2 linked regions of the Aliamphritea ceti genome follow. The protein of the gene in region 1 binds, or shares a complex with, the protein of each later gene. Links are inferred from orthologs where the notes say so. Each region holds a gene or a part of one and is shown in the gene's direction. Other genes may lie near its edges.

The links.
Region 2: the proteins of secY (region 1) and secA are in contact, whole or in part, in a crystal structure (PDB 3DIN), measured with the Thermotoga maritima proteins. The link is inferred for Aliamphritea ceti from one-to-one orthologs. Residues at the interface, in WP_004081795.1 of Thermotoga maritima: Glu108, Gly109, Glu110, Glu111, Ala236, Glu237, Arg238, Arg239, Ile240, Thr241, Ile242, Gln243, Tyr244, Ala245, Arg246, Arg247, Val248, Thr249, Gly250, Arg251, Arg252, Val253, Tyr254, Gly256, Ala257, Ser258, Thr259, Tyr260, Leu261, Pro262; in WP_004082002.1 of Thermotoga maritima: Glu261, Ala262, Arg263, Lys300, Ala301, Arg302, Thr303, Ile304, Ile305, Leu323, Tyr324, Asp325, Pro326, Val329, Ser330, Tyr333, Ile336, Lys340, Phe345, Val349, Glu363, Phe364, Tyr374, Ser375, Gly376, Gly377, Glu393, Ile395, Thr482, Ser483.

The regions. Positions count from the first base shown.
Region 1 is NZ_AP025282.1:4,764,915-4,777,209, reverse strand. Bases 8,641-11,627 are described here. They hold secY (preprotein translocase subunit SecY), read left to right. Parts: upstream 8,641-9,463; coding sequence 9,464-10,792; downstream 10,793-11,627. Other genes in these bases: rpsK (30S ribosomal protein S11), read left to right, coding at 11,452-11,627; rpsM (30S ribosomal protein S13), read left to right, coding at 11,070-11,426; rpmJ (50S ribosomal protein L36), read left to right, coding at 10,814-10,930; rplO (50S ribosomal protein L15), read left to right, coding at 9,029-9,463; rpmD (50S ribosomal protein L30), read left to right, coding at 8,833-9,015. Outside these bases: rpsJ (30S ribosomal protein S10), read left to right, coding at 162-473; rplC (50S ribosomal protein L3), read left to right, coding at 577-1,215; rplD (50S ribosomal protein L4), read left to right, coding at 1,227-1,832; rplW (50S ribosomal protein L23), read left to right, coding at 1,829-2,125; rplB (50S ribosomal protein L2), read left to right, coding at 2,140-2,967; rpsS (30S ribosomal protein S19), read left to right, coding at 2,983-3,258; rplV (50S ribosomal protein L22), read left to right, coding at 3,275-3,607; rpsC (30S ribosomal protein S3), read left to right, coding at 3,619-4,305; rplP (50S ribosomal protein L16), read left to right, coding at 4,318-4,731; rpmC (50S ribosomal protein L29), read left to right, coding at 4,731-4,922; rpsQ (30S ribosomal protein S17), read left to right, coding at 4,925-5,188; rplN (50S ribosomal protein L14), read left to right, coding at 5,291-5,659; rplX (50S ribosomal protein L24), read left to right, coding at 5,757-6,074; rplE (50S ribosomal protein L5), read left to right, coding at 6,089-6,628; rpsN (30S ribosomal protein S14), read left to right, coding at 6,638-6,943; rpsH (30S ribosomal protein S8), read left to right, coding at 7,017-7,409; and 5 more genes. UniProt on the Escherichia coli protein: The central subunit of the protein translocation channel SecYEG. Consists of two halves formed by TMs 1-5 and 6-10.
Region 2 is NZ_AP025282.1:1,495,514-1,500,688, forward strand. What follows is about bases 1-3,274. They hold secA (preprotein translocase subunit SecA), read left to right. Parts: upstream 1-341; coding sequence 342-3,074; downstream 3,075-3,274. Other genes in these bases: lpxC (UDP-3-O-acyl-N-acetylglucosamine deacetylase), read left to right, coding at 1-146; argJ (bifunctional glutamate N-acetyltransferase/amino-acid acetyltransferase ArgJ), read left to right, coding at 3,175-3,274. Outside these bases: more of argJ, read left to right, coding at 3,275-4,392; OCU49_RS06885 (Nudix family hydrolase), read left to right, coding at 4,483-5,175. UniProt on the Escherichia coli protein: Required for protein export, interacts with the SecYEG preprotein conducting channel.

The DNA.
Region 1 (12,295 bases):
GTGCAAATTACTTTTCTAAGGGAGACTTGGTTAGATGGGGTTATTGCTGGTTAATAAATAGCCTTGACTTGCCTATGGGGGTTCAGTAGAATGCGCTACCCCATTAATTGGGGCTAGGTCGGCGTCAAGCCGTTTAACAATCTAGGAAATGTGTGATCGAAATGCAGAACCAAAAAATCAGAATTCGTCTGAAAGCTTTTGATCATCGCCTGATTGACTCTTCCGCTCAGGAGATCGTTGAGACTGCTAAGCGGACTGGAGCTCAGGTGCATGGTCCGATCCCACTTCCTACTCGCAAAGAGCGCTTTACAGTGCTGATTTCGCCACACGTGAATAAAGATGCACGTGACCAGTACGAAATCCGCACACATAAGCGTGTTCTGGACATCGTTGAGCCAACAGAAAAAACTGTTGACGCACTGATGAAGCTAGACCTTGCTGCGGGTGTCGAAGTGCAAATTAGCTTAGGCTAATTAGACAGATGCGCAAACTTTTAGTTTGCGTGTGGAATGCCCTGGACGGGCAGCCATAGCGGGTAAAAAGCCCCGTACACAACTGGCAATTGAGGTTAGAAAAATGTCTGTAGGTTTAATCGGACGTAAAGCAGGTATGACACGTGTCTTCAATGAAGACGGTGTGTCTGTGCCAGTCACAGTCATCGAAGTGGAGCCGAACCGGGTTACACAGGTTAAGACTGATGATGCTGATGGTTACTCTGCTGTGCAGGTAACTGTAGGATCACGTCGCGCTAGCCGTGTTACTAAAGCAATGGCAGGTCACTTTGCCAAAGCTGAGACCGAAGCTGGTCGCGGTTTATGGGAGTTCCGTCTCTCAGGTGACGAAGTTATAAATGTTGGTGATCAACTGACTGTTGAACGCTTCGAAGCGGGTCAGAAAATTGATGTAACCGGGCAGTCCAAAGGTAAGGGCTTCCAGGGCGGTATCAAGCGTTGGAATTTCTCCATGCAAGATGCTACTCACGGTAACTCACTTTCTCATCGTGCTCCTGGTTCTATTGGTCAGTGTCAAACTCCTGGTCGCGTTTGGAAAGGCAAGAAGATGGCAGGACACATGGGTGCGGAGCGTGTAACCGTTCAGTCCCTGGAAGTTGTTCGCATCGATGCTGAGCGTAATCTGCTGTTGGTTAAGGGCGCTGTTCCTGGTGCCACTGGCGGTGACGTATTCGTTAAATCAGCTGTTAAAGCTGGCGCCTAAGGGGGTTTGTAATGAATCTGAATCTTGCAGGAGCTGGCGGATCTGTTGAAGTTTCCGACCTAGCGTTTGGTAAAGAATTCAATGAATCACTGGTTCATCAGGTCGTTACGGCGTACCTGGCCGGTGGTCGTCAAGGCACCAAGGCTCAAAAGAACCGCGCCGCTGTAAGCGGTGGTGGTGCTAAGCCATGGCGTCAAAAAGGTACTGGCCGTGCGCGTGCCGGTACTATTCGTAGTCCTCTGTGGCGTACTGGTGGTGTGACTTTCGCAGCTGCACCACGTAGCCATACTCAGAAAGTAAACAAGAAAATGTACCGCGCAGCTATGCGTTGCATCTTCTCTGAGTTGGTTCGTCAAGAGCGTCTGGTTATTGTTGATAACTTCAGCGTAGAAGCGCCTAAGACTAAGCAATTCGTTGCTAAGTTGAATGAGCTGGAACTGGCTAATGTTCTTCTGATTACAGAAGATGTAGAACAGAATCTGTATCTTGCTGCTCGTAACGTACCTCATGTAGACGTACGCGACGCTGCTGGCATTGATCCTGTTAGTCTGGTTGGTTTCGATAAAGTTCTGGTTACTGTCGCTGCTCTTAAGAAAATTGAGGAGGCGTTAGCATGAACCAAGGACGCATCTATCAAGTACTGCTAGGTCCACACATTTCTGAGAAAGCGACTATCGTTGCTGAAGGTTCTCAGCAGGTTGTGTTCCGTGTAGCGGCTGACGCAACCAAGCCTGAAATTAAAAAGGCCGTTGAACAGCTATTTGAAGTTAAAGTAACTGGCGTGAACATCGTAAACGTGAAGGGTAAAACCAAACGCACTCAGCGTGGTTTGGGTAAGCGCTCTAACATTCGTAAGGCATATGTATGCCTGGCTGATGGTCACGACATCGACTTCATCGATGGCGAATAAGAGGGGTTATAAGAATGGCTATTGTTAAATCTAAACCGACCTCTGCTGGCCGCCGTCACGTTGTTAAGGTCGTTAATAACGATCTTCACAAGGGCAAGCCTTTTGCTGCTCTGGTCGAAAAGAAAAGCAAGACCGGTGGTCGTAATACCTATGGTCGCATCACAACTCGTCACATTGGTGGCGGACACAAGCAGCATTACCGTCTGATCGACTTCCGTCGTAACAAAGAAGGTATTCCTGCTGTTGTTGAGCGTCTGGAATACGATCCGAACCGTTCTGCACATATCGCCCTGCTGAAATACGCTGACGGTGAACGCCGCTACATCATTGCTCCTAAGGGCGTGAAAGCTGGCAGCCGTGTAATTTCTGGTCAGGACGCTGACATTAAACCAGGTAACTGCCTGCCGCTGCGGAACATCCCAGTAGGTAGCGTTGTTCACTGTATTGAAATGAAGCCAGGTAAGGGTGCTCAAATTGCACGTTCTGCCGGTACTTCTGCTCAGTTAGTGGCACGCGAAGGCGCGCACGCAACTTTGCGTCTGCGTTCTGGTGAAATGCGTAAAGTCTTAATTGACTGTTGTGCGACTTTAGGTGAAGTAAGCAACTCTGAACACAGCCTGCGCTCTCTGGGTAAGGCTGGTGCTAAGCGCTGGCGCGGTGTGCGTCCAACGGTGCGTGGTGTTGCTATGAACCCTGTTGATCACCCACATGGTGGTGGTGAAGGTCGTACTTCTGGTGGTCGTCATCCTGTGTCTCCATGGGGTATGCCGACTAAAGGTCTTAAGACTCGTAAGAACAAGCGTACTGATAAGTTAATCGTACGTCGTCGTCAAGCGAAATAATCAGAGGATACAGCTGTGCCACGTTCACTGAAGAAAGGTCCTTTTATTGACCTTCACCTGTTGAAAAAGGTAGAGGCTGCAATTGAGGCCAATGATCGTCGTCCGATCAAAACTTGGTCTCGTCGCTCTACGGTGTTCCCTAACTTCGTAGGCTTAACGATTGCAGTCCATAATGGCCGTCAGCACGTACCGGTGTTTATCACCGAGGACATGGTTGGTCATAAATTAGGCGAGTTTGCCGCTACCCGTACGTACAAGGGTCATGCAGCAGACAAGAAAGCTAAACGCTAATTCGGGAGTATAGAAAATGGAAGTAGCCGCTAAGCACAAAGGCGCCCATATCTCCGCTCAGAAAGCGCGTTTGGTTGCCGATCAAATCCGCGGAAAAGCGGTGGGTGAAGCCCTGGATATTCTGGCTTTCAGCCCTCAAAAAGGTGCGGTTTTAGTTAAGAAGGTACTTGAGTCTGCTATTGCTAACGCAGAGCATAACGAAGGTGCTGATATTGACGAGCTACGCGTATCTGAGATCTTCGTTGACGAAGGTATGACGATGAAGCGTATTAAGCCGCGTGCTAAAGGTCGTGCAGATCGTATTCTGAAGCGTACCTCACACATCACCGTCAAGGTCGCTGACTGCTAGGAGATACCACTATGGGTCAGAAGGTAAATCCAACAGGTATTCGTTTGGGCATTGTTAAAGATCACACTTCTGTGTGGTATGCAGACAAGAACGAATACGCTAGTAAACTGTTGAATGACCTTCAGGTACGTGAGTATCTGGAAGGTCAGTTGAAAGCAGCATCTGTGAGCCGCATCGATATCGAGCGTCCTGCACAGAATGCAAAAATCACCATTCACACAGCCCGTCCAGGCATCGTGATTGGTAAGAAAGGTGAAGATGTAGAGAAACTGCGTAATGCTGTTTCTAAAATGATGGGTGTACCTGTCCACATCAACATCGAAGAAGTCCGTAAGCCAGAACTGGATGCGAAATTGGTTGCTCAAGGTGTAGCTAGCCAGTTGGAGCGTCGCGTAATGTTCCGTCGTGCAATGAAGCGTTCTGTACAGAATGCTATGCGACTGGGTGCTAAGGGTATCAAAATTCAGGTAGGTGGTCGTTTGGGCGGTGCTGAAATCGCACGTTCCGAATGGTACCGTGAAGGTCGCGTACCTTTGCATACTCTGCGTGCTGATATCGATTACGGTACTTATGAGGCGCATACTACTTATGGTGTGCTTGGTATTAAAGTCTGGATCTTTAAAGGCGAGATCCTGGGCGGCATTGAAGAAGTGCGTGCTCAGAAGAATGCTCAGCCTAAAAAGAAAGGTTCAAAGTAGGGGTAATTATCAATGCTGCAACCTAAAAGACTGAAATTCCGTAAGGTAATGAAAGGTCGTAACCGTGGTTTAGCGGAACGCGGAAGCAAAGTAAGCTTCGGTGAAATCGCACTTAAAGCCACTGGTCGCGGACGTATTACAGCTCGTCAGATCGAAGCTGCTCGTCGTACCATGACTCGTCACGTAAAGCGTGGTGGTAAAATCTGGATCCGTGTGTTCCCAGATAAGCCGATTACCGGCAAGCCACTTGAAGTACGTATGGGTAAAGGTAAGGGTAGCGTTGAATACTGGGTAGCTCAGATTCAGCCAGGTAAAGTACTGTTCGAAATGAGCGGTGTACCTGATGAACTGGCCACCGAAGCATTCAATCTGGCGGCTGCTAAATTACCAGTAGCAACCACTATTGTTAAACGGACGGTGATGTGATGAAAGCAACTGAATTGCGCGAACAATCCGCAGAAGAGCTACAGCAAACTTTGCTGGGTCTTTTGAAGGATCAGTTCAATCTGCGTATGCAGAAAGCAACTGGTCAGCTGACTCAGAACCATATGTTAGGTCAGGTGCGTCGCGATATCGCCCGTACTAAGACTTTACTGAATGAGAAAGCAGGTAACTAATGATGGCTGCAGAAAAACGTACTCGTACAGTGATTGGTAAAGTTGTTAGCAACAAAGCTGACAAAACCATCACCGTTCTGGTTGAACGCAAAGAGAAGCATCCGATTTACGGTAAATTCGTAACTCGTTCAACTAAGCTGCATGCGCATGACGAACAGAATGAATGCAACATGGGTGACACAGTGGTTATCGCTGAATCCCGTCCGTATTCAAAAAGTAAGTCTTGGACGCTAGTTAAGATTGAAGAACAGGCAGTAAAGGTGTAATATAACGCACCTTTGCTTCTGGCAGACTTGTTTTTTCGCCAGAAACCACCGTGAAAACAGTGGTTAAGCGAAGGAATAAGTCTGAATTTTGGAGTAGAGACCATGATTCAAACAGAAACTATGCTTGATGTTGCTGATAACAGCGGCGCCAAGCGTGTGCAGTGTATCAAGGTCCTGGGTGGCTCACATCGCCGTTACGCGAGTGTGGGTGACATCATCAAAGTTACTGTGAAGGAAGCAATTCCACGCGGTAAGGTGAAAAAAGGCCAGGTTCTTAACGCTGTTGTAGTTCGTACTCGTAAAGGTGTTCGTCGCCCTGACGGTTCAGTTATCCGCTTTGATGTAAACTCAGCGGTTATGTTGAACGCAAACGACGCGCCAATCGGTACACGTATTTTTGGACCAGTAACTCGTGAACTTCGCTCAGAGAAGTTTATGAAAATCATTTCCCTGGCGCCTGAAGTGCTTTAAAAATTAAACGTTAAGTTTGATTTTTTTGAAAAACGCTAACTCTTAACGGGGTTGGCGTTTTTGAGCATGAGAGGGTAGTAGGAAAGGATAGGAAAGCATGCAGAAAATTATTCGTGACGACGAAGTAATCGTCATTGCAGGTAAAGATAAAGGTAAGCGCGGTAAGGTTTTACGCGTTCTTGCTGATGATCGCCTGATTGTATCTGGCATCAACATGGTGAAGAAGCACACTAAGCCTAACCCTATGATGGGTAAGCCTGGTGGCATCGTAGAAAAAGAAGCAGCGCTTGCTGTTTCAAATGTTGCGATCTTCAACGCGGCTACCGGTAAAGGTGATCGTGTTGGCTTCAAGGTTCTGGAAGATGGCAACAAAGTTCGCTTCTTCAAATCCAACGGCGAAGTAATCGCTAAGTAATAGGAGTTGATGCCATGTCTAGATTAAAAGCCCTTTATAAAGATTCCGTTAAGCAGCAGCTTCTAGAAGAGCTGAAGAGCGAAAACGTGATGGCTGTTCCTCGCCTGACCAAAATCACCCTGAACATGGGTGTTGGTGAAGCGCTAGGTGACAAAAAGCAGCTAGAAAACGCTGTTGCAGATATGCAGCAAATTTCTGGTCAGAAGCCTGTTGTAACTTTAGCTCGCAAATCTATTGCTGGCTTTAAAGTACGTGAAGGCTGGCCTATCGGTTGTAAGGTAACCCTGCGCGGTGAGCGTATGTGGGAATTCCTTGACCGTCTGGTTGATGTTTCTATCCCTCGTATCCGTGACTTCCGTGGTCTGAACCCGAAATCTTTTGATGGTCGTGGTAACTACAGCATGGGTGTTAAAGAGCAGATTATCTTCCCTGAAATCGATTTCGATAAAGTAGATAAGCTGCGTGGTATGGATATTACTATCACTACCACTGCCCGTAATAACGATGAAGGTCGTGCCCTGCTGGCAGCCCTGAACTTCCCATTCAAAAAGTAGGGTAGAAAAATGGCTAAGGAATGTATGAAAGCGCGCGAAGCAAAACGCGCAAAAATGGTTGCTAAGTACGCTGAGAAACGTGCTCAGTTAAAGGCAATCATCCGTAACCCAGCTTCATCTGAAGATGATCGTTGGGAAGCACAGGTAGCTCTTCAGAAGCTGCCACGTGACGCTAACCCGGTTCGCCAGGTACGTCGTTGTCAAGTTACTGGTCGTCCACACGCTGTTTACCGCAAATTCGGCTTAAGCCGTATTAAATTGCGCGAAGCTGCTATGCGTGGTGATGTTCCGGGCTTGAAGAAAGCTAGTTGGTAAGCATGGTGGTCAGGGCAGGGTGATTGTCATTCTGCTACCGCACTACGCTGCACAATAGTAAGGAAAATTAAGCATGAGTATGCAAGACACTCTAGCGGATATGTTAACTCGTATTCGTAATGGTCATATGGCTGAGAAATCAGCTGTAACCATGCCTGCTTCTAAAATGAAGGCGTCTGTCGCTTCTGTTTTAGAATCGGAAGGTTACATCTCTGGCTTCGCTGTTGAAGGCGACGTTAAGCCAGTTATGACTGTTGAATTGAAATACTTCGAAGGCAAGCCGGTTATTGAGTCTATCCAGCGTGTAAGTCGTCCAAGTCTACGTGTTTATAAGGCTGCTTCCGAGCTGCCTAAAGTAGCTGGCGGTCTGGGTATCTCTATCATCTCTACCTCTAAAGGTGTGATGAGCGATCGCGCTGCACGTGCTGCCGGTATCGGCGGCGAAGTCATCTGCACGGTATTCTAGGAGCTAGAACTATGTCTCGAGTTGCTAAAAGTCCCGTTGTCCTACCGGCAGGTGTTGAAGCTAAAATTGATGGTCAGCAGATTTCTGTAAAAGGCAAGAACGGTGCCTTGGATCTGTCTGTACACCAGTCTGTAGAAGTAACCAGTGAAGATAACGTACTGAAGTTTGCGCCACGTGATGGCGGCAAGCAAGCCAATGCATTGGCTGGTACTACACGCTCTCTGGTTAATAACATGGTTGTAGGTGTGAGCGAAGGTTTCTCTAAGAAACTGGTTCTGCAAGGTGTTGGTTACCGTGCTGCCGTTAAAGGCAACAGTGTAAACCTGACCCTGGGTTTCTCTCACCCAATCGATTACGAATTGCCTGAAGGTGTTTCAGCTGCAATGGAAGGCCAAACCACAGTTGTGTTGACTGCTGCTAGCAAGCAAACACTGGGTCAGGCTGCTGCTGAGATTCGCGCTTTCCGTCCACCAGAGCCTTATAAAGGTAAAGGTGTTCGTTATGCTGACGAATACGTACGCCGTAAAGAAGCTAAGAAGAAGTAAGGTAGGGTCATGAACGATAAGAAAACATCTCGTATTCGCCGTGCTCGCCGTGCTCGCTTCAAAATGCGTGAGCTGGGTGCTACCCGTCTATGTGTAACCCGTACACCTCGTCATATCTATGCACAGGTTATCTCTGCTGATGGTGGTCAGGTTCTGGCTGCAGCATCTACTGTAGAGAAAGATCTGCGTGCAGGTGGTACTGGTAACTCTGACGCGGCTTCTAAAGTCGGTGCGTTAATCGCTCAGCGTGCTAAAGACGCTGGCGTATCTAAGGTTGCTTTTGACCGTTCTGGTTTCCAATACCATGGACGTATCAAAGCGTTGGCAGAAGCGGCCCGTGAAGGCGGCCTGGAATTCTAAGGGGTTTGACAATGGCAAATCACGAACAGAAAGACGGTGACCTGCAAGAGAAGCTTGTTCAGGTTAACCGTGTTGCCAAAGTAGTTAAGGGTGGTCGTATTTTCGGTTTCACAGCCCTGACTGTTGTTGGTGACGGTAACGGCCGCGTTGGTTTCGGTCGTGGTAAAGCACGTGAAGTACCTGTTGCTATTCAAAAAGCAATGGAGCAAGCGCGTCGCAATATGGTCTCTGTAGACCTGAATGGCACAACTCTGCAATATGCTGTTAAAGCCCGTCACGGTGCTTCTAAGGTATACATGCAGCCTGCATCTGAAGGTACTGGTGTAATCGCCGGTGGCGCAATGCGTGCTGTACTGGAATTGGCAGGTGTTCACAACGTACTGGCTAAGTGCTACGGCTCTACAAACCCAGTAAACGTTGTACGTGCAACAATCAATGGCTTGGCTAGCATGACATCTCCTGAAGATGTTGCTGCAAAACGTGGCAAGTCCGTAGACGATATCCTGGGGTAATTAACGATGGCATCTACAGTCAAGGTTACACTTGTACGCAGCCCTATCGGTAAACTACCTAAGCACCGTGAGTGCGTTAAGGGTCTGGGTCTGCGCCGTATCGGTCATACTGTTGAAGTGGAAGATACACCTTCCGTTCGCGGCATGATCAACAAAGTAAACTACATGGTTCGTGTAGAAGGCGAATAAGGAGTATTACGTTATGCGTCTTAATACACTAAGTCCTGCCGAAGGTTCCAAATCCGCTGCTAAGCGTGTTGGTCGCGGCATTGGCTCTGGCCTGGGTAAAACCGGTGGCCGTGGTCATAAAGGTCAGAAATCCCGCTCAGGCGGTTCAGTGAAGCCAGGTTTTGAAGGCGGTCAGATGCCTTTACAGCGTCGTCTGCCTAAGTTTGGTTTCACTTCACGTCAGGCACCTTTTGTTGCTGAAATCCGTTTGAATGAACTGGTTAAAGCTGGTGTCGAAGTGGTCGACCTGGAAGCGTTGAAGAAAGCCGATATCATCAAAGAAAGCATCAAGCGTGCGCGCGTGATCCTGTCTGGTGAAATCACTAAAGCAGTTACCGTTAAAGGTCTGAAAGTCACCAAAGGTGCTCAGGCTGCTATCGAAGCTGCTGGCGGAAAAGTCGAGGAATAAATGGCTAAGAAAGGACCAGTACCAGCAGGTGTTCAAAACGGCTTAGGCGAACTTAAGTCTCGCCTGTTGTTTGTTTTGATTGCGATCGTTGTATACCGTATCGGTGCACATATTCCGGTACCTGGTATCAATCCTGATCGCCTAGCAGCACTCTTCGATCAGAATCAGGGTACTATCCTGAGTCTGTTTAATATGTTCTCCGGCGGGGCGCTGGAACGTATGAGTATCCTTGCATTGGGTATCATGCCGTACATATCTGCGTCTATCATCATGCAGTTGATGACCGTAGTAAGCCCTACTCTTGAGCAGTTAAAGAAAGAAGGTGAGGCTGGACGCCGTAAGATCAACCAATATACCCGCTATGGTACAGTTATACTGGCTACCATTCAGTCGTTTGGTATGGCGGTAGGTCTGGCTAATCAGGGAATAGCATTCAGCGCAGGTCCGTCTTTCTACTTTGTAGCAGTCGTGACGCTTGTAGCTGGCGCAGTATTCCTGATGTGGTTAGGTGAGCAAGTGACAGAGAGAGGTATCGGTAACGGTATTTCTATCCTGATCTTTGCTGGTATTGTGGCTGGATTGCCTGGTGCAATCGGTCAGTCCTTTGAAGCGGCACGTCAGGGTGATTTAAACATCCTGGCTCTGCTGGGCATCGCAGCACTGGCTGTTGCGACTGTTGGCTTTGTAGTGTTTATGGAGCGCGGTCAACGCCGTATTACCATTAACTATGCGAAGCGTCAGCAAGGTCGTCGTATGTATGCGGCGCAGTCCAGCCACCTGCCATTAAAAGTTAATATGGCTGGTGTTATTCCGCCGATCTTTGCGTCAAGTATTCTACTGTTCCCTGCTTCAATTGGTCAGTGGTTTGGCCAGACTGAAGGTATGGAATGGTTACAGAGTGTTGCGTTAGCGTTGGGTCCGGGCCAGCCGTTATACATTCTGCTGTTTTCTGTATGTATCATCTTCTTCTGCTACTTCTATACCGCGATTGTTTTCAATCCGAAAGAAGTTGCTGATAATCTGAAGAAGTCTGGTGCATTTATCCCGGGTATTCGCCCAGGGGAGCAATCCGCTCGGTATATTGACAGTGTTTTGGGTCGTTTAACTTTGTTTGGCGCTCTTTACATCACAGCAGTTTCCTTGATGCCTCAATTCTTGGTTGTTGCGTGGAATATACCTTTCTACTTCGGTGGTACATCGTTACTGATCGTGGTTGTTGTAGTCATGGATTTCATGGCTCAGGTACAATCGCATCTGATGTCCCATCAGTATGAATCTCTGATGAAGAAGTCGAATCTTAAAGGCGGTGGTGCTGGCCTGCTGCGCTAGCCCCTGCTACTGGAGTTGATCATGAAAGTACGTGCATCTGTAAAGAAAATCTGCCGTAACTGCAAGATCGTACGTCGTAACGGAACTTTGCGAGTAATCTGCAAAGTTGAACCACGACACAAGCAGCGCCAGGGTTAATCCTGGTCTGGGGTGGAAGGCAAGGGGCTTGATTTAATTTTAATCAAGGTGTAACATCCTGCGCCTTCCATTAATAGAAGAATTTGCAGTGCTTGTCTTATATGACAGGTAACATGCTAATAAAGTTGGAGTAAATTGAATGGCCCGTATAGCAGGCGTCAATATTCCTGACAATAAGCATGCGGTAATTTCATTGACTTACATCTTCGGAATTGGCCGCACTACAGCGAAAAGCATTTGTTCAGCTTGTGGTATTCAAGAATCCACAAAAATTGCAGAGCTTTCAGAAGATCAGCTAGACAACGTACGTGGCGAAATCGCCAAGTTAAGTGTTGAAGGCGACCTTCGTCGTGAAGTATCCATGAACATCAAACGCTTGATGGATCTGGGCTGTTTTCGTGGTCTGCGTCATCGTCGCAGTCTGCCTCTTCGTGGTCAGCGCACTAAGACTAATGCGCGTACCCGTAAAGGCCCACGTAAGCCAATCCGCAAGTAAGTGGTAAGCGATAGGAATTTCCAATATGGCAAAGCCAAATACTCGCACACGTAAAAAGGTTAAAAAGCAGGTTGTTGATGGCTTAGCGCACATCCACGCCTCATTTAACAATACGATCATTACTATTACTGATCGTCAGGGAAATACTCTGAGCTGGGCAACTGCGGGTGGCTCCGGCTTCCGCGGTTCTCGTAAGAGCACACCGTTTGCAGCTCAGGTAGCTGCAGAACGTGCAGGTGTGGCAGCGCAAGAGTATGGCCTAAAGAATTTAGACGTTTTTGTTAAAGGTCCTGGACCAGGCCGTGAATCTGCAGTTCGTGCATTGAACGGTTGCGGTTACAAGGTTAACAACATCACTGACGTGACACCGATTCCACACAATGGTTGTCGTCCGTCTAAGAAACGTCGCGTTTAATCCGGAGACAGTAAGATATGGCTCGTTATATAGGACCAAAATGTAAGCTGTCTCGCCGTGAAGGTACCGACCTGTTCTTGAAGAGCGGTGTACGTGCACTGGACAGCAAGTGTAAAGCTGAAAACGTGCCAGGCGTACACGGCGCTCGTCGCGGTCGTCTGTCCGATTACGGTTTACAGCTTCGTGAAAAACAAAAAGTTCGTCGTACTTACGGCGTTCTTGAAAAGCAATTCCGCAGCTACTACAAGGAAGCTGCCCGTCGCAATGGCGCGACTGGTACTAACTTGTTGCAACTGTTGGAAGGGCGTTTAGACAATGTTGTCTATCGTATGGGCTTTGGCTCTACCCGTGCTGAAGCACGTCAGGTAGTTTCACATCGCCAGATTACAGTCAACGGTCAGAGCGTTAACATTCCTTCATTCCAGGTTTCTGCGGGTGATGTTGTTGCCGTTCG
Region 2 (5,175 bases), 3.3 Mb from region 1 along the record:
AGTTCCACGGCTTTAAGTCTGGTCATTATTTAAACAATCTTCTCTTGCGCAAGTTATTAGAGAATGAAGATGCCTGGGAAGTTGTTACTTTCGAAGAGCAAGATTCAGCAGTGCCTATTTCTTACCTGAAACCGATTTTGGCGTAAGGTATATATTGCCGACAGGCAGTACTTATATTGATTAAAACCGGGTTAAGCCCGGTTTTTTTATGTCTTTAAAAATATTCGCGGTTGAGATTCAACTTATTGCCCCAATAGAGGTAGAATGCTTGGCCAATAATAGTTTAGAACAGCGGCATAGATGTCAGCCGCTCACGTGTCTCAAGGGTTAAAAGTCACATTATGCTCACCTCGATGTTAAAGAAAGTATTTGGTAGTAAAAATGATCGTGAACTCAAGCGGATGGGTAAGGTCGTAAAACAGATCAACGCCCTTGAAGCTGACCTTGAGTCTCTCAGCGATGAACAGCTGAAGTTAAAAACGAAAGAATTCAAACAAAGACTGTCAGATGGGCAGACGATAGAACAGCTCTTGCCGGAAGCGTTCGCGACTGTCCGTGAAGCATCTAAGCGTGTCATGGGAATGCGCCACTTTGATGTACAGTTTATCGGTGGTATTACCTTGCATGATGGTAAGGTTGCTGAGATGCGGACAGGTGAAGGTAAAACACTTGTAGCAACTGCGCCTGTATATTTGCGAGCGTTAACCGGCAGAGGTGTTCATGTTGTTACTGTGAACGATTACCTGGCAAGCCGAGATGCAGAGTGGATGCGTCCACTTTATGAATCTCTTGGTTTAAGCGTAGGTGTAATTCTGTCCGGTCAGGATGCAGAAAGTAAGCGTGCAGCTTATCAGTCTGACATTACTTACGGCACAAACAATGAGTTCGGCTTCGATTATTTGCGCGATAACATGGCATTCAGCGTTGAAGATAAGGTTCAGCGAGATTTCCATTATGCAGTGGTCGATGAAGTTGACTCCATTCTTATCGATGAAGCCCGTACCCCTCTGATTATTTCTGGTCCTGCTGAAGACAGCTCTGAGCTTTATCGGCAGATGAATACTCTGATACCGGGACTACGTCGTTTTGATGGTGAAATTGACCCTAAGAGTGAAGAAGAAGTTGACGGTGACTTTGCCGTTGATGAGAAGAACAAAAGTGTTGAGCTGACCGAGCAAGGTCACCAGAAAATTGAAGAGGTATTGGTTGAAAAGGGCATCTTAGGTGAAGGTGAAAGTCTATATGCACCTCATAACCTGAGCCTTTTGCATCATGTTCTGGCTGCCTTGCGTGCTCATAACCTGTTCCAGCGCGATAATGACTATATTGTGCAGGATGGTCAGGTGGTTATCGTTGATGAGCATACAGGCCGGATTATGCCAGGCCGTCGCTGGTCTGAAGGGTTACATCAGGCAGTTGAAGCGAAAGAAGGCGTGCATATTAATCAGGAAAGCCAGACGTTAGCTTCTACTACTTTCCAGAACTACTTCCGTTTATATGAAACCCTTTCCGGTATGACTGGTACTGCTGATACTGAAGCATTCGAATTGCGTCAGATATATGCGTTGGATGTAGTGGTTATTCCAACCAATGTAGAGGTTGCCCGGATTGATTATAACGACTTAGTGTTCCTGACCGTTGCTGAGAAATACGAAGCAATTGTTACCGAGATTGAAGAATGTGTTGAGCAGAAGCGTCCTGTATTGGTTGGTACCGCATCAGTTGAATCTTCCGAATTGATCTCTGCATTCCTGACGAAGAAGAACGTACCGCATAATGTATTGAATGCGAAAAACCATGGTCGTGAGGCTGGTATTATTGCTGAAGCAGGGCGTCCGGGAGCAATTACCATTGCAACCAACATGGCAGGCCGTGGTACTGATATTGTGTTGGGCGGTAAACTGGAAGCTGCACTGGATAAGTTAGATAACCCTTCTGAAGCAGAAATTGTAGAAGCTACTGCTGAATGGCAGAAACGCCATGATGCGGTTCTGGAAGCTGGCGGTTTGCATATTATTGGTACAGAGCGACACGAGTCTCGCCGGATTGATAATCAGCTGCGAGGCCGGGCGGGTCGTCAGGGCGATAATGGTTCTTCGCGTTTCTTCTTATCACTTGAAGATGACCTGATGCGTATCTTTGCCTCTGAGCGTGTTCGTCAGTTCATGCAGGCTCTGGGTATGGAGAAAGGTGAAGCCATCGAACATAAGATGGTATCAAATGCGATTGAGAAAGCTCAGCGTAAGGTCGAGGGTCGTAACTACGATATTCGTAAGCAGTTACTGGAATATGATGACGTTGCGAATGATCAGCGTCGTGCGGTATACGAGCAGCGTAATGAGCTGATGGCAAGTAGCGATGTTTCTGAAACTGTCACCGCTATTCGCAGTGAAGTGATTAATAAAGGTGTTGATACTTTTATTGCTCCGCAAAGTCTGGACGAGCAGTGGGACATTGCAGGTCTTGAAAAGCATATCGAAAGCGAGTTTGGTTTGCAGTTGTCTATTCAGCAGTGGCTGGATACTGATGATACTTTGCATGAAGAATCCCTGCGTTCAAAAATTGAACAGCAAATAGTGGAAGACTATCACGCCAAGGAAGCCATGGTCGGCTTGGATAATATGCGGACCTTTGAGAAGCAGGTAATGCTACAGGTGCTTGATACATTGTGGAAAGAGCATCTTCAGGCTATGGATCTTCTGCGTCAGGGTATTCATTTGCGCGGTTATGCGCAGAAGAATCCGAAGCAGGAATATAAGCGTGAATCTTTCATCCTGTTTGAGCAGCTACTGGAAAATATCAAGACAGATGTTGTAAAAATTCTCAGCAACGTACAGATTCGTCAACCTGAAGAAATTGAAGCAATGGAGCAACAACGCCGGGAGCAGGCTGAACGTCAGCAGATGGATTTCAAACATGATACTGAATCCGCAATGGACGAAGAGCATGGAGAAGCTTCCGCAGAACCTGTTGCCGAGACTTTTGTTCGTGATGAGAAGAAAGTTGGCCGGAATGAGCCTTGCCCATGTGGATCAGGTAAAAAATATAAGCAATGTCATGGTAAGTTAAACTAATGACATATGCCGGGGCTACTTCATAATTTAGTAGCCCTTAGATTACAAAATTTACTTAAGAAAGCAGCCTGGCTGCTTTCTTTTGGTTGGAGAAAAAGAAATGGCAGTAGGAAGCGGTGTAATCCCGGAGCTTAAGCCGGTTGCAGGTATACGTGTTGGAACAACTTCAGCGGGTGTGAAAACACCAGGACGTCCAGATCTGGTTTTGATGGAACTGGATGAAAGCGCAACTGTTGCCGGTGTCTTTACGCTGAATCAGTTTTGTGCCGCACCAGTGCGTATTTGCAAAGCTAATCTTCAGTCAGGTAAGCCGCGTTATCTGGTTATTAATACCGGCAATGCTAATGCAGGCACAGGTAAAGAAGGCCATGAAGATGCGTTGGTGTGTTGTCAGGTAGTCGCTGATCATGCAGGTGTAAAGCTCGAAGAGGTGTTGCCTTTCTCAACAGGAGTTATTGGTGAAAAGTTACCGGTTGAGCGTATTACTGCTGCAGTACCTGCTGCGTTTGATGCGCTTTCTGATAACGGCTGGTTGGATGCCGCCAGCGGCATTATGACGACTGATACACGTCCTAAGGCTTACTCGACTCAGTTTGAGTATCAGGGGCAGATAGTTACCTTTAGCGGGATTTCTAAAGGTGCAGGCATGATCAGGCCAAATATGGCAACTATGCTGGCCTATGTCGCTACTGATGCGGCTGTAGATGCTGAATTGTTGCAAAGAATGCTTAAGCGCTCAGCAGACAAGACCTTTAACCGGGTAACGATTGATGGTGATACTTCAACCAATGATTCTTGTATGTTAATAGCGACCGGGGCTTCAAAGCTGCAAATTACAGAGGCTGATGAGGCTTTGTTTGTTGCTTTTAATGACGCTCTTGATGACATTATGCTACAGCTGGCCCAGGCGATTGTAAGAGACGGTGAAGGTGCTACTAAATTTATAACTGTTGCCGTAGAGCAAGCAGAAACTTCTGCTGAAGCACTATTGGCTGCTTATGCTGTTTCCCATTCTCCATTAGTAAAAACTGCGTTATTTGCCAGTGATCCTAACTGGGGGCGTATTCTTGCAGCTGTTGGTTATGCCGGTATTGATAACCTGGATGTGGATGCATTGCAGATATATCTTGGTGATATTTGTATTGTCGAGGAGGGTGGTCGGGCTTCAAACTATACAGAGGAGGCTGGCCAGGCGGCTATGAATGAGGAAGAGATCACTATTCGTATCGTGCTTAATCGCGGCGATGTTGCTGAGACGGTCTGGACGACGGATCTAAGTAAGGACTACGTGTCTATAAATGCGGATTATCGTTCTTAATCTATAAGAGAGTCCTGACTAAGTACTTATAACTACTCATTCAGAAAAGCCGCTTGTTAAGGCTAATTATTGAAAGCTATCGATTAAACTATGACTAAATTGATTCATGTTGCCGCTGCTGCCATTTTTAATCCTGAAGGTCAGGTGTTACTTGCTTTACGAAGTAAGCAGCAGCATCAGGGCGGCCTTTGGGAGTTTCCCGGAGGGAAGGTTGAGGCAAATGAATCAGTGCTTGAAGCACTGTCACGTGAGCTTGACGAAGAGCTGGACATTCAGATTGATCATGCGGCAACCCGACCGCTAATTCAGGTGCCTTATCATTATCCGGATAAATCCGTACTGTTGGACGTATATAAAGTTTCTGGTTTTTCAGGTGTGCCCCATGGTGCTGAAGGGCAGCCGCTAGAATGGGTTGATATTGCTAATCTTGAACAGTATGACTTTCCAGCTGCTAATACGCCAATTGTCAATGCTTTGCTGTTACCACAGTGTATCGCAATAACTGGTAATGCTAACGGGACTGCAGAATATGTAAAAAAATCTGTAGCAGCGATCTCAGGGGGCGCTCAGTGGTTAATGCTGCGTGCACATCAGCTGAGCTCTTCAGAGCGGACTGCTTTAGCGCGACAGATTAGAGCGACTATTGATGCTGCTGACGGTGTAGTGCTTAGTCTTAATGGTAGTGTTGCTGAAGCTAATGACTGTGGTGTAAATGCATTGCATCTGAGCTCTGATAAGTTAATGGTTTTGAATACGCGTACAGAGTTTCGCGGGCGTTGGTTG